3 regions of the Sphingomonas ginsengisoli (ex An et al. 2013) genome follow, and region 1 is predicted to be linked to each of the others. Evidence: predicted binding sites of a transcription regulator. Region 1 holds the regulator's gene; each other region holds the start of a gene.
The links. Region 1 encodes LexA, which represses DNA repair genes until DNA is damaged. Its sites were predicted from a motif close to GTTCCNCNCTTGTTCT; they were not measured.
Positions count from the first base shown of each region.

Region 2: uvrA (excinuclease ABC subunit UvrA) is a predicted target of LexA. The motif match lies at 2,754-2,769, and genes of this name have one in related genera.
Region 3: GCU42_RS15090 (ImuA family protein) is a predicted target of LexA. The motif match lies at 5,409-5,424, and genes of this name have one in related genera.

Region 1 covers NZ_CP045434.1:119,665-126,813, forward strand. The annotation lists gene GCU42_RS00595 (DUF6975 family protein) at 1-470, shown strand, start outside; gene GCU42_RS00600 (AAA family ATPase) at 501-1,343, shown strand; gene GCU42_RS00605 (VOC family protein) at 1,347-1,691, opposite strand; gene lexA (transcriptional repressor LexA) at 1,697-2,365, opposite strand; gene GCU42_RS00615 (anthranilate synthase component II) at 2,425-2,994, opposite strand; gene GCU42_RS00620 (peptidylprolyl isomerase) at 3,002-4,942, opposite strand; gene tpiA (triose-phosphate isomerase) at 5,058-5,804, shown strand; gene secG (preprotein translocase subunit SecG) at 5,885-6,313, shown strand; gene pyrG (CTP synthase) at 6,464-7,149, shown strand, end outside.
Region 2 covers NZ_CP045434.1:3,007,421-3,014,569, reverse strand. The annotation lists gene uvrA (excinuclease ABC subunit UvrA) at 1-2,742, opposite strand, end outside; gene GCU42_RS14755 (hypothetical protein) at 2,879-3,094, opposite strand; gene GCU42_RS14750 (Bax inhibitor-1/YccA family protein) at 3,239-3,976, opposite strand; gene thpR (RNA 2',3'-cyclic phosphodiesterase) at 4,100-4,633, shown strand; gene GCU42_RS14740 (penicillin-binding protein activator) at 4,630-5,742, opposite strand; gene rsmI (16S rRNA (cytidine(1402)-2'-O)-methyltransferase) at 5,758-6,594, shown strand; gene GCU42_RS14730 (YraN family protein) at 6,591-6,944, shown strand; gene gshB (glutathione synthase) at 6,977-7,149, shown strand, end outside.
Region 3 covers NZ_CP045434.1:2,344,719-2,351,867, reverse strand. The annotation lists gene GCU42_RS11415 (cytochrome c oxidase subunit 3) at 1-617, opposite strand, end outside; gene GCU42_RS11410 (cytochrome c oxidase assembly protein) at 656-1,216, opposite strand; gene GCU42_RS15095 (hypothetical protein) at 1,213-1,350, opposite strand; gene GCU42_RS11405 (heme o synthase) at 1,347-2,252, opposite strand; gene GCU42_RS11400 (peptidylprolyl isomerase) at 2,305-2,913, shown strand; gene GCU42_RS11395 (hypothetical protein) at 2,910-3,689, opposite strand; gene GCU42_RS11390 (M28 family peptidase) at 3,701-5,314, opposite strand; gene GCU42_RS15090 (ImuA family protein) at 5,506-6,195, shown strand; gene GCU42_RS11385 (Y-family DNA polymerase) at 6,080-7,149, shown strand, end outside.

The DNA of each region.
Region 1 (7,149 bases):
TTGCGCTTGTCCGCGCGCCCGCCGGCCCGGTCCACGACTGGCTGAGCGGCGCCGCCAATGCCTTCGAGCGCGAGCGACTGTTCCTGCTGCGGCTGTCGGCCCTGGTCGGCCCGGCGCCCTCGACCCCCGGCAATGCCGAGACCGAAGCCGCGATCCTCGCCCAGCGTCACGCGCTCGAGACCTTGGTCCAGTCCGAGCGGCAGGGTTGCGCGCTTGGCGCCGCGACCGCGCTGGTCGGAGACTGGCGCGCGATCCGCGGGCTGCTCGAGCAGGCCGCGCACCGCGTCGGCTGCGACGTGCCGCCGTGCGGGCTGCCCGGCGATGACAGCATCGCCGACGTGATCGCCGCCGCCGCGACCGCTCCGGGACCCGACCGCGCAATCCGCTTCGGCGCCGAGCAGTTGCTGCTCCAGCATCGCGCGATGTTCGACCTCATGGAAGCGCGGGCCGACGCGCGCGAAGGCTTCTAAAGAGCCGCGCCAACCCCTACGAAGCGGGTCATGCGCTTCGAAGGTACCGCCGACTACGTCGCCACCCCCGACCTCAAGGTCGCCGTCAACGCCGCCGCCTCCCTGCGCCGCCCGTTGCTCGTCAAGGGCGAGCCTGGGACCGGCAAGACCGTGCTCGCGGAAGAGATCGCCAAGGCTTTGGGCGCGCCGCTCATCACCTGGAGCATCAAGTCGAGCACCAAGGCCGCCCAGGGCCTCTACGACTATGACGCGGTGGCGCGGCTACGCGATGGCCAGCTCGGCGACCCGCGGGTTCACGACATCCGCAACTACATCCGGCCCGGCAAATTGTGGGAGGCGTTCACCGCCCCGCAGCTGCCGGTGCTGCTGATCGACGAGATCGACAAGGCCGACATCGAATTCCCCAACGATCTGCTGACCGAACTCGATCGGATGGAGTTCTTCGTCTACGAAACCGGCGAGACGGTGAAGGCGGCCGAGCGCCCGATCGTGGTGATCACCTCGAACAACGAGAAGGAACTGCCCGACGCCTTCTTGCGCCGCTGCTTCTTCCACTACATCGCCTTTCCCGACCGCGCGACGATGGAGAAGATCGTCGAGGTCCACTTCCCCGGCATCCAGAAGATCCTCGTCGGCAAGGCGCTCGAGATTTTCTATGACGTCCGCGACGTTCCCGGAATCAAGAAGAAGCCCTCGACCAGCGAATTGCTCGACTGGCTCAAGCTGCTGCTCCACGAGGACATGCCGCTCGACATCCTTCAGGATCGCGATCCGACCAAGGCCATTCCCCCGCTCCACGGCGCACTGCTCAAGAATGAGCAGGACGTGATGCTGTTCGAGCGCCTTGCCTTCATGGCCCGCCGCAAGGGCTGACCGTCAGCTCGTGCTCCACACGGCAAGTTCGTTGCCGCCGGGATCGATGAAGTGGAATCGCCGGCCGCCGGGGAAGGCGAAAATGGGGCGGGCGATCAGGCCGTTGGCGGCGACCACCGCCTGAAAGGCAGCGTCGAGGTCGGCGACGCGGATCACCGGCAGCGGTGCCGACAGCGCTTCGTGAGGATCGCCCTGCAGGCCGACGTCGGTGGTGCCGTTGCTGGTCGCGCTATAGTCGGGGCCGTAGTCGGCGAACGCCCAGCCGAACGCCTTGGCGTAAAACGCCCGCGTCAGCTCGTGCGCCGTGGCCGACGGCAACTCGACATAGTCGATGCGGGCGTCCTGCATGACGCTCAATAGCGCCGGATGAGGCCGGCCAGCCGGCCCTGGATGCGCACGCGATTCTCTTCGTAGCGCTGCGGCGAATAAGCGCCGTTGGCAGGGTCGAGCCGGACCATCTTACCCTCGCGGCGAAAGGTCTTCAGAGTCGCTTCCTCGCCGTCGATCAGGGCGACCACGATCTCGCCCTCGCGTGCCTGGTCGACCTTGCGGATCAGCGCATAGTCGCCGTCGAGAATGCCTTCCTCGACCATCGAATCGCCCGACACCTCGAGCGCATAATGTTCGCCCGGACCAAGCAGCGCGGCAGGCACCGCGAACTGCTCGGTCCCCTGCAGCGCCTCGATCGGCGTACCGGCGGCGATCCGGCCGTGGAGCGGAATCTCGATCGTGTCGTTGGCGGGCACCCGCACCGGCTTCAATTCGGGCGCCTTGGCAGTGGCAGACGCAGCGGCGGTCGCGCCCGGCTGGTCGGGCATGCGCAGCACCTCGAGCGCGCGGGCGCGGTTGGGCAGGCGGCGGATGAACGCCCGCTCTTCGAGTGCCGAGATCAGCCGATGGACCCCCGACTTGCTCTTGAGCTCGAGCGCCTCGCGCATCTCGTCGAACGAGGGCGAAACCCCGGTCTTGCTGACCCGCTCGTGGATGTACTGCAGTAACTCGCGCTGCTTGACCGTGAGCATGGCCCGGGGGCTCCATCGTGAACAGACGGGGAACGCTTATGGAACGTTTCGGTGGCTTGTCAACCGCACATGGCAACAAATCGGCCGAGCAATGCGTGACCATGCTCGCTGGCAACACTTTCTGGATGAAATTGCACCCCGTGCGTCGGCGCCGACACGTGCGCCACACCCTGGATCACCCCATCGGCCGAATGCGCGGTCTCCCTCAATTCGGCCGGTAAGGCCGCCAGCGCAAGCGAATGATAGCGCGTCACGGTGAGCGGGGAGGGCAGGCCGTCGAATAAGCCGAAGCCGTCGTGCGTGACCGGCCCGGCCTTGCCGTGCACCGGCGCCACTCGGCTGACCGTCGCGCCGCACGCCAGCCCGATCGCCTGCAACCCGAGACACACGCCGAGCAGCGGCACCTGTCGGTCGATGCACGCCCGCGCCAGTGCGACCGAGCAGCCCGCCTCCTCTGGGCGGCCGGGACCGGGACACAGCAGCACCCCGTCGGCCTCACGCGCCAATGCCTCGTCGACGCCGATCCGGTCGCTTTGCACCACCTCGACGGCGGCGCCGAGCGTCAGCAGATAATCGACCAGCGTGAAGCTGAAGCTGTCGTGATTGTCGACGACCAGCAGCCGCGGCAAGTCAGCCTCAGCCGCCGACCAGCAGCCGCTTGCGCGCGTCGGCGATCGCCGCCTCGTTGCGGCTGACGCCCAGCTCCTTCTGCGCGGCGTTGAGGAACTGCACCGCAATCTCCTCGCCGCCGGACTGGCTGAGATCGCGCTGGGTCTGGCCGATCAGCCCCGGCTGCGTCAGCGAATCGCCCGGGATGGTCTTGTCGAGCTGGACGATGAAGAAGCCCTGGCCCTGCGGCGCGGCAACCATCCGGCTCTTGCCCGGGGTCAGGCTGAACAGCATCTGCAGCGGCGCGGGCACCTGGCCCTGCAGCTGCGCGAGCTGGATCCGGCGAACCTTGAGCGGCGCCGGGGCCGGCACGCCCGCGATCCCCTGTTCCTTGAGCGCCTGCTGCAGCGGCACGCCGCGGGTGACCTTGGCCAGCACCGCGACGGCGGCGGTCTTGGCGGCGTCCTCGGCGCGCTTGGCGACGAAGTCGGCCACGAGCCGGTCGCGGATCTGCGCCAGCGGCGCCGGGGTGGCCGGCGTGATCGGACCCAGCGCGACGAGGACATAGCCCCCGTCATTGGGCAGCGTCTCGACCATCGGGTCGTCGCCGGCAGACATGCCGAACGCATCCTTGAGCACCAGCGCCGCATATTCGGGCGGCAGCTTGAACGCCGGTTGGGCGATCGACTGGCCGGTGGCGGTCAGCGGCGGGGTGGTAGTGACCGGCAGCTTGTTGGCCTGCGCCAGCTCGTCGAAGGTGCGGCTCTCGCCGATCCCGTCCTCGATCTTACCGGCCGCGTCGGTCAGCGCATTCTTGCGCTTGTCGCCGGCCAGCTTGGCGACGATCTCGGGCTTGGCGTCGGCCAGCGTCTTGCCGGCCTTGCGGTCGACCCGCTCGACCTTGATGACGTCGAAGCCGGTGCTCGACTTGATCGGCCCGACCACCGCGCCGGCGGGGGCGGCGAACACTGCCGCGGCGACCTGCTCACCGGCGAGCGCTGCGAGCTCGGCGCGGCTCTGCGGCCCGAGGCTGACGTCGGCGGCGGAGAAGCCGGCGGGCTGCGCGGCGGCGGCGAAATTGCCCCCGGCCTTGGCCCGCGCGGCGACCTGGTTCGCCTGGTTCTGGTCCGGAATCGAGGCGCGGCTCAGCACGCGGCTCTCGCCCCCGGCATAGGTCGCGGCATTTTGCTGATAATAAGCGGCGACCTCGGCGTCGGTCGGCTGGACCCCCGCCACCGTTTCCGGCGTGATCAGCGCCAGCCGCAGCACGCGCTGCTCAGGGATGACGTAGCGCGCGCGGTTTCGCGCGTAGAACGCCTGCAGCTCGGCGTCAGTCGGCGGGGCGCCCTTGAACGCCGCACTCGGGATCAGCGCTGCCAGGCCTTCGCGCTGCTCGAGCAGCATTGAGGCATAGGGCTGCGCGACCCCCAGCGGCATCCGCATGTTGCCCGCGATCGGCGCCAGTAGCATCCGCTGGAGCAGCAGCACCGCAATCTCGTCGCGCAACTGCGCATCGGTCAGCCGCTGCTGCTGGAGGAATTGCTGATACGAAGCCTCGCTATACTTGCCGTCGAGCCCGCGGGTCTGCGGGATCTTGACGATCTCGGCGTCGATCGCGGTCTTGGGCGGCATCAGCCCGTGCGCCACCGCATACGCCTTGAGCGTCTTGGCTTGAATGAGGCCGTTGATGATCTGGTCATATTGCGGGGCGAGGTCGGCGTAGGTCGCGTCGGGCTTCTGCTGGCGCAGCTGGGCGAGCTGGCGCTGCAGCGTCTGCGACAATTCGGTCTCCGTGATCTGCTCCTTGCCGACCTTGGCGAGCACGCCCTGGTTGAACCCGCCGGTTCCAAACGACTTGAAGTTGTTGACGTCGGCGACGGCGAAGCTCGCCAGCATGATGACCAGGAACAGGATGCCGATGGCGGCGCCCGCCTTGGACTTGGACAGGCGGCGAAAGAAGGACAGCATGAAGGGGCAAGCTCGCGTCTGCGGAAAAGAAGTCGGCAGGGGCTTTAGAGAGCCGACGGCTTCCCTTCAATATGGCGGGCTTGCTAGGCGCGGCGGCGAACAGAGGAGAAGTAGGATGACGCGTCGCAAGCTGGTCGCCGGCAATTGGAAGATGCACGGCACTTCGGCCGACCTTGGTGAGGTTCAGGCAGTGGCGCAGGCGGCGCAGCGGCTGGCGGGGCAGGTCGACGTCGCGCTGTGCGTGCCGGCGACCCTGATCCACCGCGCCGCCGAGGCAGCGCCCGGCTTCGCCATCGGCGCGCAGGACATCCATATGGCCGAGGGCGGCGCCCACACCGGCGACATCGCCGCAACGATGCTCCACGACGCCGGCGCGACGCTGACCATCGTCGGCCACAGCGAACGCCGTGACGCCCATCGCGAAGACGACGCTGCGGTCCGCGCCAAGGCCGAGGCGGGGCTGCGCTCGGGGCTCAAGATCATCCTCTGCGTCGGCGAGAGCGATGCCGAGCGCGAGGCGGGGCGGGCGCTCGCCGTCGTCACCGCCCAGCTCCGCGCCAGCTTGCCGGGCCAGGGCGCGACCGCCGCGGCCTTTGCGGTCGCCTACGAACCCATCTGGGCGATCGGCACCGGCAAGGTCCCGGGCACCGCCGACATCGCCGAAATGCACGCCGCGCTGCGCCAGACGCTGGTCAAGGCGCTCGGCGCGGATGGGGAAGGGGTGCGCATCCTCTACGGCGGCTCGGTCAAGGCGTCGAACGCGGCGGAGATCTTCGCCGTGGCCGACGTCAACGGGGCGCTGGTCGGCGGCGCCAGCCTAAAGGCCGCCGACTTCGTCCCGATCGTCGAGGCGGCGGTCTAGCAGACTCGTTGAAACTTGGCGGCACCCCCGCTAAGTGCCCGCGCGAACCTCATTTCCTCATCGAAAGCCGACCTTCCCCCATGTTCACCTTCCTCCTCATCCTCGAAGCGCTGGTCGCCCTTGCCCTTTGCACGGTGATCCTGATGCAGCGCTCGGAAGGCGGCGGGCTGGGTGTGGGCGGCAGCTCGGCGGGCCTGATGACCGCGCGCGGCGCGGCCGATTTCCTGACCCGCGCGACCGCGGTGCTCGGCGGGCTGTTCGTGATCCTGTGCATCGCGCTGGCGGCTTATTCGGGCACCCGCACCAACACCCAGTCGATCGACGCATCGGTCGCGAATCAGGCGGCCCCGATCAGCCAGCAGACTCCGGCCGGGACCGCGCTGCCGGGTCAGCCGACCGGCACCACAACGGCGCCGGCGACTCCCGCCGCCCCGGGCAGCCGCGCCCCCGCCGGCACGCTCCCGGCGCCGACCCCGGTCAGCAACGGCGCTGTTCCGCTCGCGCAGTAACGTCTCAATAGCCGTCACCCTGAACTCGGTTCAGGGTCCATGCCTCCGCCGCACACCGTGGCGCGGGACCCACGATGGATGCTGAAACAGGTTCAGCATGACGGTTTTGGCTTGCCCATCCCGCCCTCTCACCCCTAAGGCTCGTCTCCCATGGCGCGGTTTATTTTCGTTACCGGCGGCGTGGTCTCCAGCCTCGGCAAAGGTCTTCTCTCGGCATCGCTCGCAGCCCTGCTGCAGGCGCGCGGCTTCAAGTGCCGCATCCGCAAGTTCGACCCTTATCTGAACGTCGATCCGGGGACCATGAGCCCCTATCAGCACGGCGAAGTCTACGTCACCGACGACGGCGCCGAGACCGACCTCGACCTCGGCCATTACGAGCGCTTCACCGGCGTTTCGGCCAAGCAGTCGGATAACGTCACCACCGGTCGCATCTACCGCGACATCATCGCCAAGGAACGGCGCGGCGACTATCTCGGCGCGACGGTCCAGGTCGTCCCGCACGTCACCAACGCGATCAAGGAATTTGCGCTGGCCGAAACCGACGGCCTCGACTTCGTCATCTGCGAGATCGGCGGCACCGTCGGCGACATCGAGAGCCTGCCGTTCATCGAAGCGCTGCGTCAGCTCCGCAACGACCTCGGCCGCGGCAATACCGTCAGCGTCCACACCACGCTGGTGCCGTGGATCAAGGCCGCGGGCGAACTCAAGACCAAGCCGACCCAGCATTCGGTCCGCGAAATCTCGAGCCTCGGCGTCCAGCCCGACGTCCTGCTGTGCCGCGCCGAAATGCCGATCCCCGACAGCGACAAGGCCAAGATCGCGCAATTCTGCAACGT
Region 2 (7,149 bases), 150 kb from region 1:
GTTGCCCTGCTCGACCAGCGCGTGGAGGACTTCGAGGAGCTTGCGGACGTCCTCGAAGTGGAGGCCGGTGGTGGGCTCGTCGAGGATGTAGAGGGTGCTGCCGGTGGCGCGGCGGCTCAATTCCTTGGCGAGCTTGACGCGCTGCGCCTCGCCGCCGCTCAAGGTGGTCGCCTGCTGGCCGACCTTGACGTAGCCCAGGCCCACCTCCTGCAGCATCGCCATCTTGTCGCGGATGCCGGGGACGGCCTTGAAGAACTCGACCGCGTCCTCGACCGTCATGTCGAGCACGTCGGCGATGCTCTTGCCCTTGAACTTCACCTCGAGCGTCTCGCGGTTGTAGCGCTGGCCGTGGCAGACGTCGCAGGTGACGTAGACGTCGGGGAGGAAGTGCATCTCGATCTTGAGCAGGCCGTCGCCGGTGCACGCCTCGCAGCGGCCGCCCTTGACGTTGAAGGAGAAGCGCCCGGGCTTGTAGCCGCGCTCCTGGCTTTCGGGGAGGCCGGCGAACCAGTCGCGGATCTGGGTGAAGGCGCCGGTGTAGGTGGCGGGGTTGGAGCGCGGGGTGCGGCCGATCGGCGACTGGTCGATGTCGATGACCTTGTCGAGCTGGTCGAGGCCGGTGACCTTGTCGTGCTTGCCCGCGAGGATGCGCGCGCCGTTCAGGTGGCGGGCGGCGGCGGCGTAGAGCGTGTCGATGGTGAAGCTCGACTTGCCCGAGCCCGAGACGCCGGTGACACAGGTGAAGGTGCCGAGCGGGATGGAGGCGGTGACCCCGCGCAAATTGTTGGCAGTGGCGTTGTGGACGGTGAGCTTCTTGCCGTTGCCCTTGCGGCGCTTGGCGCTGACCGGGATGGAGCGGCGGCCGCTGAGGTAGTCGGCGGTGAGTGACCCTTCCGTGGTGAGCAGGCCGGCGAGGTCGCCCGAATAGATGACGTCGCCGCCGCGCACGCCCGCGCCGGGGCCCATGTCGATGACATGGTCGGCGGTGCGGATCGCGTCCTCGTCATGCTCGACCACCAGCACGGTGTTGCCGAGGGATTTGAGGCGCTGGAGGGTCTCGAGCAGGCGGTCGTTGTCCTTCTGGTGGAGGCCGATCGAGGGCTCGTCGAGGACGTAGAGGACGCCGCTGAGGCCGGAGCCGATCTGTGACGCAAGACGGATGCGCTGGCTCTCGCCGCCTGACAAAGTGCCGCTGGTGCGGTCGAGGTGGAGATAGTCGAGCCCGACGTTGTGGAGGAAGCCGAGGCGCTCGTTGATCTCCTTGAGGATCGCGCGGGCGATTTCCTGCTGCTGGAGGGTCAGCTTGGGCTCCAAGGCGCCGAACCAGGCGTGGGCGTCGGCGACCGAGCGGCGGACGGCCATGCTGATGTCCTCGCCGGCGATCTTGACGCTCAATGCCTCGGGCTTGAGGCGGGCGCCGTGGCAGACCTCGCACGGGTGCGCGGCCTGGTAGCGGGAGAGCTCCTCCTTCATCCACGCGCTCTCGGTCTGGAGGAGGCGGCGGTTGAGATTGCCGATCACGCCCTCGAACGGCTTCTTGACCTCGTAGCTCTTCTTGCCGTCGATGAACTTCAAGACCACCGGCTTGCCGCCGGTGCCGTGGAGGATGACGCGGCGGTGCTCGTCGGCGAGTTCGGCCCACGGGGTCTGGAGGGTGAAGTCGTAGGCGCGGGCGAGGCTGGCCAGCACCTGCATGTAGTATGGCGAGGGCGGCTGGCTCTTGGCCCAGGGGACGACCGCGCCCTTGGCGGGGCTGAGCGCGTGATTGGGGACGACGAGGTCCTCGTCGAACTCCATCTTCTCGCCCAGCCCGTCGCAGCCCGGGCAGGCGCCCTGCGGGGCGTTGAAGGAAAACAGCCGCGGCTCGATCTCGGCGATGGTGAAGCCGCTCACGGGGCAGGCGAACTTTTCGGAAAAGCAGATGCGGCCGAGCGGGGCGTGGGTCGCCAACACGTTGCGCTCGGCGGCCTTTTCGAGGACCTCGGCGACGCCGGTGCGCTCGGTGCCCGGCGGGTCCTGGGGCGGATCGGCGGGGTCGAGGTAGGCGAGGCCTTCGGCGAGCTTGAGCGCGGTCTCGAAGCTGTCGGCGAGGCGGGTCTGGATGCCGTCGCGGACGACGATGCGGTCGACCACCACCTCGAGGTCGTGCTTGTACTTCTTGTCGAGCGCGGGGGCGTCGTCGATGTCGTAGAAGGTGCCGTCGATGCGGACGCGGGTGAAGCCCGCGCGCTGCCACTCGGCGAGTTCCTTGCGATACTCGCCTTTGCGGCCGCGGACGACGGGAGCGAGCAGAAAGTGGCGGCTGCCTTCGGGCAGGGCCATCACCCGGTCGACCATCTGGCTGACCTGCTGCGCCTCGATCGGTAGGCCAGTCGCGGGCGAGTAAGGCACGCCGACCCGCGCCCACAGCAGGCGCATATAGTCGTAGATTTCCGTCACGGTGGCGACCGTCGAGCGCGGGTTGCGCGAGGTCGTCTTCTGCTCGATCGAGATGGCGGGCGAGAGGCCGTCGATATGCTCGACATCGGGCTTCTGCATCATCTCGAGGAACTGGCGGGCGTAAGCCGAGAGCGACTCGACGTAGCGGCGCTGCCCCTCGGCATAGATGGTGTCGAAGGCGAGCGAGGATTTGCCCGAGCCCGACAGGCCGGTGATCACCGTCAGCGCGTCGCGCGGGATGTCGACCGAGACGTCCTTGAGGTTGTGCTCCTTGGCGCCACGAACCGAGATATGAGTCAGCATGAAGTGAGTTTGTTCCCAATTCGTTCCGGAGGCAATCCCTCGACGCCGCTCGGGACGAGCGGGCGCGCGAGTGAAGCGACGAAATGGGCATTGCACGCCGAAAGGCAAGGCGAGCGAGCGACTTAGGCGCCTACCGCTAGACCGGCGGCAGCACCGTCACCCGCGCCCCCTTGCCCCGGCAGCGGCCGCAGCGCAGCCGCGCCTCCGCCGCCTCGAACCCGCAGACGCCAAGCAGTTGCACGACCTGTGCCCCGCCGAGCGTTCGCGCCGCCGCGCAATGCGGGCAATCGATCCGGATCGCGGCGTTGAAGCGGACGAGGTCGGCAGTGGTGCGGATGTGCTTGGCGGACATGACGCGGGCATAACGCGCCTGGAACATAACAGGAACATGGAGTCGGACGAAAAGCTGTGGATGGCTCCGGTCGCGCCCACGCAAAAGGGCCCGGCGGATCGCTCCGCCGGGCCCTCGTTGCCGTCCGAAATCCGGGGCGATGCCTTAGCGGCGGTCGCCCATGAAGCTCAGCAGGAACTGGAACATGTTGATGAAGTCCAGGTAGAGCGTCAGCGCGCCCAGCACGGCCGACTTGCCGACCATGTCGCTACCCGCGACCTGGGCGTAGATGCTCTTGATCTTCTGCGTGTCGTAGGCGGTGAGGCCCGCGAACAGCAGCACGCCGACCGCGCTGATCACCATGCTCAACGCATCCGAACGGATGAACAGGTTAAGCAGCATGACCACGATCAGCCCGACCACACCCATGATCAGGAAGGTGCCGAAACCCGACAGGTCCTTCTTGGTCGAATAGCCCCACAGCGACAGCCCGAGGAACGCCGCCGCGGTGGCGAAGAAGGTCTGGGCGATGCTGGTGCCGCTGTAGATCAGCGGGATGACCGACATCGACACGCCCATCACCGCCGCGAACGCCCAGTAGAACGCCTGGGTCGCGCCGGTCGACATGCGCTGGATGCTTGCGCCCATGATCATGATCATGATCAGCGGGGCGAAGATGAACACCCAGCGGAGGATGCCGCCGTTGAAGAAGATGGCTTGCGCGAAGCCGCTCGCGGCCAGCGCATAGGCGACGATGCCGGTCAGCAGCACACCCGACGCCATGTAATTGTAAACGCTCAGCATGTAGGACCGCAGGCCCACGTCGCGGGCGGCACGCGGGACACCCACCGTGGCGGCGGGTTGCGCGGCGGTCGTCGTGCGCGGGTCAGACCAGTTCGACATTGTCTCTCCTTTTCCGGGGGGCCTCGACGACACTCCCCGAGCAGACACCTATATCGGGCTTTGCTTGAGCCTCTTCAAGCGAAAGTGATGACCCGCTCCGGAACAGCTTGTTAAGAAGAGGCCATGCACCGTCTGTTCCTTGCCGTGCGACCGCCGGCAGCGATCCGCGACGCCGCGCTCGACCTGATGGACGACGGGCTGCCGGTCCGTTGGCAGGAGGAGGACCAGCTCCACCTTACCCTGCGCTTCATCGGCGAGGTCGAACGGCCGATGGCCGAGGATCTGGCCGCCGCACTGGCGGCTTTCCGCTTCGCGGCGTTCGAGATCGCGTTGGCCGGGGTCGGTCGTTTCGCCAGGCGGCGGGGCGGCGCGCTATGGGCCGGAGTCGCGCCGAAGGAGCCGCTGGCCGCCCTCGCCGCCCGCCTCGACCGGCTGTGCCAGGGCGTCGGCCTCACTCCCGAGCACCGCGCCTACCACCCTCACCTCACACTCGCCCGCTGGAGCGGCGCCGAGCCGCCGGCGGTCGTGGCATGGCTCGAACGCCACGCCGCCTTCGCCAGCTCGTCGTGGACTGCCGACCGCGTCACCCTGTTCGAGAGCCACCTGACCCGCGCCGGCGCGCGCTACGAAACCGTGCTCGAGGTGGGCGCGGACTAGAAGTGACCGGGGGCCGGCGAGACGAGCTGGCTGCCGGTGGCGGTGACCTGGCGCACCTCGAGGCCGCGCTCGGCGACTCCTGAGCGGGTGAAGCGGAACACGCCGTCGACCCCGACGAAGCCTTCGTCGTCGGTCAGGCTGCGCAGCGGGAAGCGACGACCGGGCGCCCACTGGCGCGCGGCGCGGACGGTCAGCAGCACGCTATCGTAGCCGAGGCTGGCAAGCCGCGGCGGGACCGCGCCGAAGCGCGCCTTGTAGCGGCTGGCGAACTGGCCGAAGCGGCTATCCAAGGGCGCCGCGAACAGCGCGCCGCGGAGGCGCGGCACGCGACCGAGCGCGCGCTCGCCGGCCCACAGGTCGGGCCCGAGGATGCGCGCCCCCGGGGCGACTGCCGGAGCGAGCGCCGCGGCGGTGCGGCCATCGTCGACGATCAGCAGCGCGTCATAGCCGGCGGCGTTGAGGCGACGCAGCCCAGCGCGCGCTTCCGCCAGCGTGGCGTAGCGGGCGAGGCCGGTCAGGCGCCCGCCGCTCTGCCCGACGGCGCGGTCGAGCCCCTCGCTGGCGCGCTCGCCATAGGTGGTTTGCGGGACCAGCGCGGCGAAGCGGCTGACGCCCTGCCGGCGCGCTTCGCCGATCACGCGCGCCACCGCCTGGCCGGGGACGACGCCGAGGATGAAGGTTCCGTTCCCCGCCGCCCGCTCGTCGTTGCTGAAGGCGAGCACCGGCACCCCCGCCCGCCCGGCGAGCGGGGCGACGGTCCGCACCTGGTCGCCGAGCAGCGGGCCGAGGATGAGCCCGGCGCCGCTCGCCAGAGCACGCTGCGCGGCGGCCGACGCCCCGGCTTCGGCGGTGTTGTAGACGGTGAGGTCGAGCGCGTCGCCGCCGCTGTCGGCCAGCGCGAGGCGCGCCGCATTGGCGATCCCCTGCCCGACCGCGGCGTCGGGGCCGCTGGTCGGAACTAGCACCGCGACCCGATTACGGGCCCCGCCGGGACCGGGACCTTCCGGACGCAAGCCTGGCCCGCCCGAACAGCCGGCGAGCAGCAGCGCGGCGAACGAGGCGGTTAGGACGGCGCGGCGGGCTTGCCGCCGTGGGCTGGAGGGTGTCATCAGGCGAGCTTCCTTATGGACACGTCAACGCTTTCGCCCGGCCTCTATATCGTTGCGACCCCGATCGGCAATCTGGGCGACCTGACTGCGCGCGCGGCCGAGGTGCTGCGCGGCGCCGACCTCATCCTCGCCGAGGACAAGCGCGTCACCGCCAAGCTGCTCGCCCACATCGGCGCCACCGCGCGGATGCAGAATTACCACGACCATTCGAGCGAGGCCGACCGCGCCGCGGTGCTCGCCCGGCTGGCCCATCAAGCGGTGGCGCTGGTCAGCGACGCGGGGACGCCGCTCATCTCCGATCCCGGCTACAAGCTCGTTCGGGCAGCGCGCGAGGCGGGGCTGGCGGTGCATACGCTGCCCGGTCCCTCGGCGGTGATCGCCGCGCTGACGCTGGCGGGGCTGCCGACCGACCGCTTCCTGTTCGGCGGCTTCCTGCCCGCCAAGGCCAAGGCGCGCGCCGATGCCATCGCCGAGCTGGCCGCTCTGCGCGCGACCTTGGTCTTCTATGAGGGCGGCAGCCGGGTGGCGGAGTGCCTGGCGGCGCTCCACGCCGGACTGGGCGAGCGCGCGGGCGCGGTGGTGCGCGAGATCAGCAAGCTCCACGAGGAATGCCTGACGGGGACGCTCGGCGAACTTGTCGCGCGGGTCGAGGCGCAACCGCCGCGCGGCGAGATCGTGATCGTGATCGGCCCGCCCGCCGATCGCGCGCCGGCGAGCGAGGACGAGCTCGACGCGGCGCTACGCGCAGCGCTGGCGCAGGCGAGCCCCTCGCGCGCCGCGGCCGAGGTGGCGCAGGCGCTCGGCGTGCCGCGCAAGCGCGCCTATGCCCGGGCGCTGGAGCTCGCGCGCTGAACCGTCGCGCGGTCGCCGAACGGCAGGGGCGCCGGGCCGAGACGATCGCCGCCTGGTGGCTCCGGCTGCAAGGTTGGCGGATCCTGGCCCAGCGCGCGCGGGTGCCGGGCGGCGAGGTCGACTTGGTCGCACGGCGCGGCGGCACGCTCGCATTCGTCGAGGTCAAGAAGCGGCGCGACCAGCAAAGCGCCGACCTCGCCCTCGACCGCAGCCGATTGAAGCGGGTGGCGGTCGCCGCCGAGCGGCTGGCCCCGCGTTACGGGCGCGGCTGCAGCACCATCCGGATCGACGCCATCTTCATCGTTCCCGGCCGCTGGCCCCGCCACGTCCCCGACGTCTGGAGCGGGTGACAAGCATGGCCGCCTCCCCTAGGCGCAATCCCATGCCGCTGACCGTCGCCGTCCAGATGGACCCGCTCGAGAGCATCGCCATCGCCGGCGATTCCACCTTCGCGCTGATGCTCGAGGCGCAGGCCCGCGGGCACCGCCTGTTCCACTATGCCGCCGACGCGCTGACCTATGAGGACGGCCAGGTTCGTGCCCTCGCGCGAGAAGT
Region 3 (7,149 bases), 810 kb from region 1:
ATGTTGGCCGGGCTCTCCGCCGTCGCATGCTCGGACGAGAAGCTGAAGGGCGCGTGAATATATTCATACGCCTGGATGCAGGTGAAGGTGATGCCGAGCAGGATGGTCAGCAGCAGCCCGTTCTTCAGGCCCTTGCGGTCGCCGTGGATCAGCGAATGGTGCGCCCAGGTGACGGTGGTGCCCGAGCACAGCAGGATCAGCGTGTTCAGGAGCGGGAAGCCGAACGGGTTCAGCACCTCCATGCCCTTGGGCGGCCACTGCGCGCCGACGCTCTCGGCCGCGCTGGGGAACAGCGCGTTCATGAAATAGGCCCAGAACCAGGCGACGAAGAACATCACCTCGGAGGCGATGAACAGGATCATCCCGTAGCGCAGGTGAAGCTGGACGATCGGGGTGTGATCGCCGGCATGCGCCTCGTGGATCACGTCGCGCCACCAGCTGAACATCACCGCCAGCACGCCAAGCAGGCCCGCGATGCAGACGAACTTGCCGTAGGGGTTGTCGTGCATCCACATCACCCCGCCGCCCGTCAGGAGCAGCGCGGAGAAGCTGCCGGCCAGCGGCCACAGGCTCGGCGGCAGGATGTGGTAGGGATGGTTCTTGGTGCTAGCGGCCATCGATGGTCCCGTGTTTCAAGCGAGTTTCGGGCGAGGCCTTAGCTGGCGCCTGCGGGTTTTTCCACCGGGTAAAACGTATAGCTCAGCGTGATCTCGTGAATGTCCTTGGTCGCCGGGTCCTTGCGGATCTGCGGATCGACGAAGAACACCACCGGCATATGCGCCTTCTGGCCCGGGCGCAGCGTCTGCTCGGTGAAGCAGAAGCACTGGATCTTGCTGAAATATTGGCCGGCAAGATCGGGCGAGACGTTGAACGCCGCACGACCGGTGGTGACGCGCGGGCTGTTGTTATGCGCGAAATAGCTGATCTGGGTCTTCTCGCCCGGGTGGATGGTGACGGTATTCTGCTCAGGGCGGAATTCCCACGGCAGCGCGGCGTTGATGTTGGCGTCGAAGCGGACGGTAATCTCTCCCGCCACCGCGCCCGGCGCGACCTCGGCGCGGCGCGGGGTGCCGCCGAAGCCGGTCGCCTGGCAGAAGGCGCGGTAGAGCGGCACGCAGGCGAAGGCGACACCGAGCATGAAGAGGACGAACAAGGCGGCGCGGATCGCGACCTTCTTGTTGCGCTTCTCGTGCTCGATCCGCTGGGGCGCGTTCACCGGTTCACCGTCAGCTTGGCGATGGTGATCGCGAAGGTCAGGACGACGAACAGGATGAGCAGGATGGCGGTGATCCGCGCGCCGCCCCGCTGGCGGGCACGGACGAGCTCATCTTCGGGACGGGGAGTGTTCATAGGGGCCACCAGCGGTCGGCGACGACCGCGCCGAACAGGACAAAGAGATAGATGATTGAATAAGCGAACAGCTGCTTTTCGGGCTTCATGCCGGCCGGCTCGGTCGCGCGGTTGCGCCACACCGCGATCGACAGCAGCAGAAACAGCGCCGAGCCAACCGCGGCAGTGACGCCATAGAGCGCGCCGGTCAGGCCGAGCGGCCAGGGCGCGACCGCCGCCGCGGCCATCGGCAGCGTGTAGAGCAGCACCTGCAGGCGGGTGTGCGGCAGCCCGGCGACCACGGGCAGCATCGGCACCCCGGCCTTGGCATAATCGGTCCGCACGAACAGGCTGAGCGCCCAGAAGTGCGGCGGGGTCCACAGGAAGATGAGCAGGAACAGCAGCACCGGCAGCAGCTCGATCCGCCCGGTCGCGGCGACCCAGCCGATCAGCGGCGGGAAAGCGCCGGCGGCGCCGCCGATAACGATGTTCTGCGGGGTCCGGCGCTTGAGCCAGACGGTGTAGATCACCGCGTAGAAGAAAATGGAGAAAGCGAGGATCAGCGCCGCCAGGTGATTGGTGGCGAGGTCCATCAGGATGACCGACATCGCCGATAGCCCGATGGCGAAATGGAGCGCGGTCTGACGATCGAGGCGGCCGGCGGGCAGCGGGCGCTTCTCGGTCCGCCGCATCATCGCGTCGAGGTCGGCCTCATACCACATGTTGAGCGCCGCCGCTCCGCCCGCGCCGAGCGCGATGCACAGCACAGCGGTGAACGCCAGCACCGGGTGCAGCGTCACCGGCGCGGCGAGCAGGCCGGCGAGGCCGGTGAAGACGACCAGCGTCATCACGCGCGGCTTGGTGAGCGCGAACAGGTCCCGCCAGTCGGCTGGCAGGGGCAAGGTGGTGGTGGCGGTCGGCATGAGTCTCGCGGCGCATATAGTGGGATGGCCCGGGCGGCGCTAGGCTGGCCGCATGACCCGTCGAATCGCCCTCGCGCTCGCCCTGCTCGCCGCCTTTCCGGCTTCCGCCCAGACTGTGCCGCCGCCCGCGTCCGCCCCTGCGGCACCGGCAGCGACGACCGATCTGGTGACCGTGGCGCTCGACACCGCCGCGGGACGGATCGTGCTCGCGCTCGACCGCGCCCACGCGCCGGCGACCACCGCCAACTTCCTGCGCTACGTCGATTCGAAGCGGTTCGACGGGAGCACTTTCTATCGCGCGATGCCCTATGGCGCGGGCAACGGCCTCATCCAGGCCGGGATCACCAAGGACGCGCGGCTGCTCTACCCGCCGGTCGCGCATGAGCCGCCGAGCCAGACCGGGCTCAAGATGGACGCCGGGGCGGTGGCGATGGCCAACCTCGGGCCGGGCACCGCCAAGTCGGACTTCTTCATCCTCGCCGGGCCGATCACGACGTTCGGCGACGCCTTCGCGGTGTTCGGCCATGTGGTCGAAGGGATGGACGTGGTGAAGGCGATCCTCGCCAGCCCGGTTTCGCCCGACAAGGGAATTGGCCCGATGAAGGGCCAGATGCTCGACCCCGCGGTCACCATCCGCACCGCGCGGCGGGTCGCCAACTAGGCCGACGCCTCGCTGGCGGCTGGCGTCGCCGGTGGCGCTCGTCGAAGCAGCACCACGATCGCGATGATCGGCAGCGTGGCGGTAATCAGCCAGTTGTCGGGGATCGGTCCGATCTGCCGAAAGCCCGCGGGCAGCAGCGAGAAGTAGAGCAGCTTGAGGCCGAGGTCGCCGCTTGGCCAGGCGATCGACAGCAGCATCCAGCCGGGCAGACAGCCGAGCGTCCACAGCAATCGCCGGCGAAACAGGCCGCTCCGCCAGACGCGGACGATCGCGGCGATCGACAGCGCCCAGGCGGCGAGCGGGATCAGCAGGAGAATGACGGCCTCTCGGCCGGCCGCGAGCGAGAAGCGGGTCGCTTCGTCGAGCGGACGCCCGAGAGGCTGCCAGAAAATGCCTCCGTCAGACCGGCTGTCGTCAGACCGCACGAGCATGATCGTGACCAACCCCGAGCGGGGCCCGTCGTCGAGCGCATAGACGAGGCGCGATCGCCGCGCCCCACCACCGCTCACCGTCCAGTAGCCGACCATGCGGGGCGTCACCTTCGGCGTCGCGACGGCAAGCTGGCGGAAGATGTCGGCCGGCACGCTCGTCCCCGCCGGCAAGGTCAGCTTGGCGGGATCGGCGGTCCCCCGCGCCTCGTCGATCGTTCGGAAATAGGCCATCGCCTGGCGCTGCTCGTCCGCCGGCGCGAAGGATGCCGGGTTGAGCGTGCATCCGCCCAGCAGCGTCAGCAGCACGCCCGCCAGCAGCGTGCGGAGGATGTCGGCCGGGCGCATCGACGACTGGCTCAGCGCCGTTCGCCCGCGCTTTGGGTGCGGGTCGCGGCGTAGGGCGCGCCGGCCAGCCAGCCCGGCCAGCGGTCGCTGTCGGCGACCATCTGGCCGACGCGATAGGCGGCCAGCGCTTCCTGGGCGGTGCCGGCGAAGGTCCACTTGGGGTCGAACTCGTCGCACGGCTGATGATAGCAGCGCGCATTGTAGGCGCCGACGATCCGCTGCCCGGCGGCAGTCCCGCCGACCTGGAGGTCCCGTCCCCCGCGGAAGGCGAGCACCGGCACCCCGCGCTGGGCGAAGGGGAAATGGTCCGAACGGAAATACCAGCCAGCCTCGGGGCTCGGCTCGGGATCGACCCGCAGCCCCTGCTCGCGGGCGGCCTGGACCAGCATCGCTTCGAGCTCGGACTGACCGGGGCCGATGAGTTCGAGGTTGCGCGCGGCGGGCAGCGCCACATGGGGGTCGAGGTTGATCACCGCCGCGGTGCGGGCGAGCGGGACCAGCGGGTGCGAGGCGAACCAGTCGGAGCCGAGCAGGCCCTTCTCCTCGGCGGTCCAGGCGGCGAAGACGATCGAGCGCTGCGGCCGCGGGCCGTGGGCGAAGGCACGCGCGATCTCGAGCATCTCCGACGTGCCGGTGGCATTGTCGATCGCGCCGTTGCGGATGCTGTCGCCGCGCGCGTCGGGACCGTTGTGGCCGTTGGCGTCCCAATGCGCCCCGTAGAGGACATAGTCGTTGGGCCGCGCCGCGCCGCGCAGGATGCCGACGACATTGTGGCTGACGACGTTGGTCGCGCGGTTGGTGGCGTCGACGCTGACCGTGCCAGGGAGCGCGAAGGCGCGGAAGGCGGCGCTGCGGGCGCGCTGCTTCAAGGCCGGCAGGGTGTAGCCGGCGCGCGCGAGCAGCGGCAGGATCGCCGGGCCGCGGACGATGCCGCTGAACCTGATGCTGGTCGGCTTCAGGGGCGCATAGCTGAAGGCCGGCACGCGGATGCTGCCGCCGACCTGGCTGTAGGGCCAGCTGTAGGCGGCTTCCTCGTGGATGAAGAGCACGCCCGCGGCGCCGGCCTTGGCCGCGGCGACGACCTTGGCCCCGCCGCGCCCGGCGAAGGACAAAGCGCGGCCACCGAAGCCGAGGTCGCGCCCGGCCTCGAAGTCGGGATCGTTGGCGAGCATCACCACCACCTTGCCGCGCACGTCGACCCCCTGGAACGCGTCCCAGCCGCGGGCCGGATCGGGCGCGCCCCAGCCGGCGAACACCAGCGGCAGGCCGGTGAGGTGGGTGCGGCCGGGCGCGGTCGGGTTGATGTCGAGGTCGGGGCCGTCGCGCAGCACGGCCGGGCGGCCGCGCATGGCGACCGTCAGGCGCCCGCCGGGCAGCGTGTCGAGGCGGACGAAGTTGATCGGCTGATACCAGCTCCCGCCCTCGCCCGCCGGCTGCAGCCCCGCCGCCGCCATCTGCCGCGCGATATAGGCGATCGCCTTCTGCTCGCCCGGCTCACCGGGACCACGTCCTTCGAACGCATCGGAGGAAAGCATGCGGACGTCGGCCTTGATCCGGGCGGGATCGATCGGGCCGGCGCCGGTGAGGGCAAGGAACAGGGCGGGTGCCAGGAGGAGGGTACGCATCGCCGTAGTGGAGCGCTCCTGAGCCGCGCGTGCAAGGCCAAAAACAGCGCGGTCGAGTCGCTCCATTGACTCGCGTGCCGGACTCGCGGGAATAAGAACAAAAGTAGAACAAGAACGTTGCGAGTCGTGTGGAACGAGGTCTGCCCTCCGTCCCCGGCGGGGAATCCGCGCGGGTTGAACAGCCCCTGCCGTTGTCGGCGGCGGGCGGACCGACGCTGTCCGAATTGTTCGCCGCGAGCCCGCGCGACGCGGGCTGGGCGGGGTTCCTGCTTAGGCAGCTCGACCCGGCCAGGCCGCTGTTGTGGGTGCAGGAAAGGATGGCGATCCTCGAGGGCGGGCGGGTCCATCCCGCCGGGCTCGGGCGCCACGGCCAGGGGCTCATCCATGTCGAGGCGCGCGACGCCCGGGCGGCGCTGTGGGCGATGGAGGAGGGCCTGCGATGCCCGGCCCTGAGCGCCGTGATCGGCGAAGTGTGGGGGGACCCCGCCGCGCTCGACTTCACCGCGACCCGGCGGCTGGCGGTGGCCGCCGAACGTCATGGCGTGGCCGCCTGTTTGATAAGGCTGGGCGGCCACGCCAATTTGAGCGGCGCGCGCTTCCGCTGGCGGCTGGCGAGCGCGCCGAGTTTGGCCCATCCGCTCGACCATCGCGCGCCGGGCGAACCGCGCTGGGAGGCCGAGCTGTTCCGTGCGCGCGGACGCCCCCCGGGGCGCTGGGTGATGGCCGGTGACGGATCAACGGATCTGCTCCCTGTGGCTGCCCCGGCTGGCGATCGAGCGGTGGGCGAGGACAGGCCCCTCGACGTCGCTCGGGACAGGCCCCTCGACGCCGCTCGGGACAGGCCCCTCGACGTCGCTCGGGACAGGCGACGATCAGCCTGAGCGGCCCGTCGTCCTCACGGTCGAGGCGCAGCACGGCCAGCTGATCCACGCCGCCACCGACGCCGCGCTGGCGGGCGGGGCGCGGGTCGGCGGGCGGCTGACCGACGCCCGCGCGCTCGACCCCGCGCTCGAGGCGGTGCCGGCCGATGTCGCGGGCGATGCCGCTTGGTTGCGCGCGCTGGCGCTGTGGGCGGCCCGCTGGTCGCCGCTGGTCGAGCTCGACGGGACCGACGCGCTGCGGCTCGACCTGACCGGGATCGCGCACCTGTTCGGCGGCGAGGCGCGGCTGCTGGCCGAGATGGAGGCGCGGATCGCGGCGCTTGGCTTCACCACCCGCGCGGCGATCGCGCCGACCGCGGGCGCGGCGTGGGCGCTGGCGCGGTTCGGCGGCAACACCGACCAGGCGTCGACGGCACGGCTAGCGGTGCTGCTCGCCCCCCTCCCCGTCGCCGCGCTGCGTCTGAGCCCGCAAGCGACTCACATCCTCGTCCGGCTCGGCCTCAAGACCATCGGCGACTTGGCCGGCGTGCCGCGCAAGGCGCTCGCGCGGCGCTTCCGCGAGGCCGAGCATCCCTTGGACGCGCTCGACCGCGCATTGGGCCGCAAGCCCGAGCCGCTGACTGGGGTCCGCCCCGACCCGCCGCCGTGCGCATTGCTGCGGATGCAGGAGCCGGTCACCCACCCCGAGGCGGGACCCCAGGCGCTGGCGCTGCTGGTGCCGCGGCTGGTCGCCGAGCTGCAGACGCGCAAGCTGGGCGCACGCGCGCTGGTGCTGACCGGCTACCGGGTCGACGGGACGCTGAGCGAGGCGAGCGCCGCCACCTCCATCCCGACCCGCGATCCCAGGCACCTCGCCCGGCTGCTCGCCGACAAGGCTCAGACGATCGATCCCGGCTTCGGGGTCGACGCCTTCGCGCTGACCGCGAGCTGGGCCGAGCGGCTCGACGCGGGGCA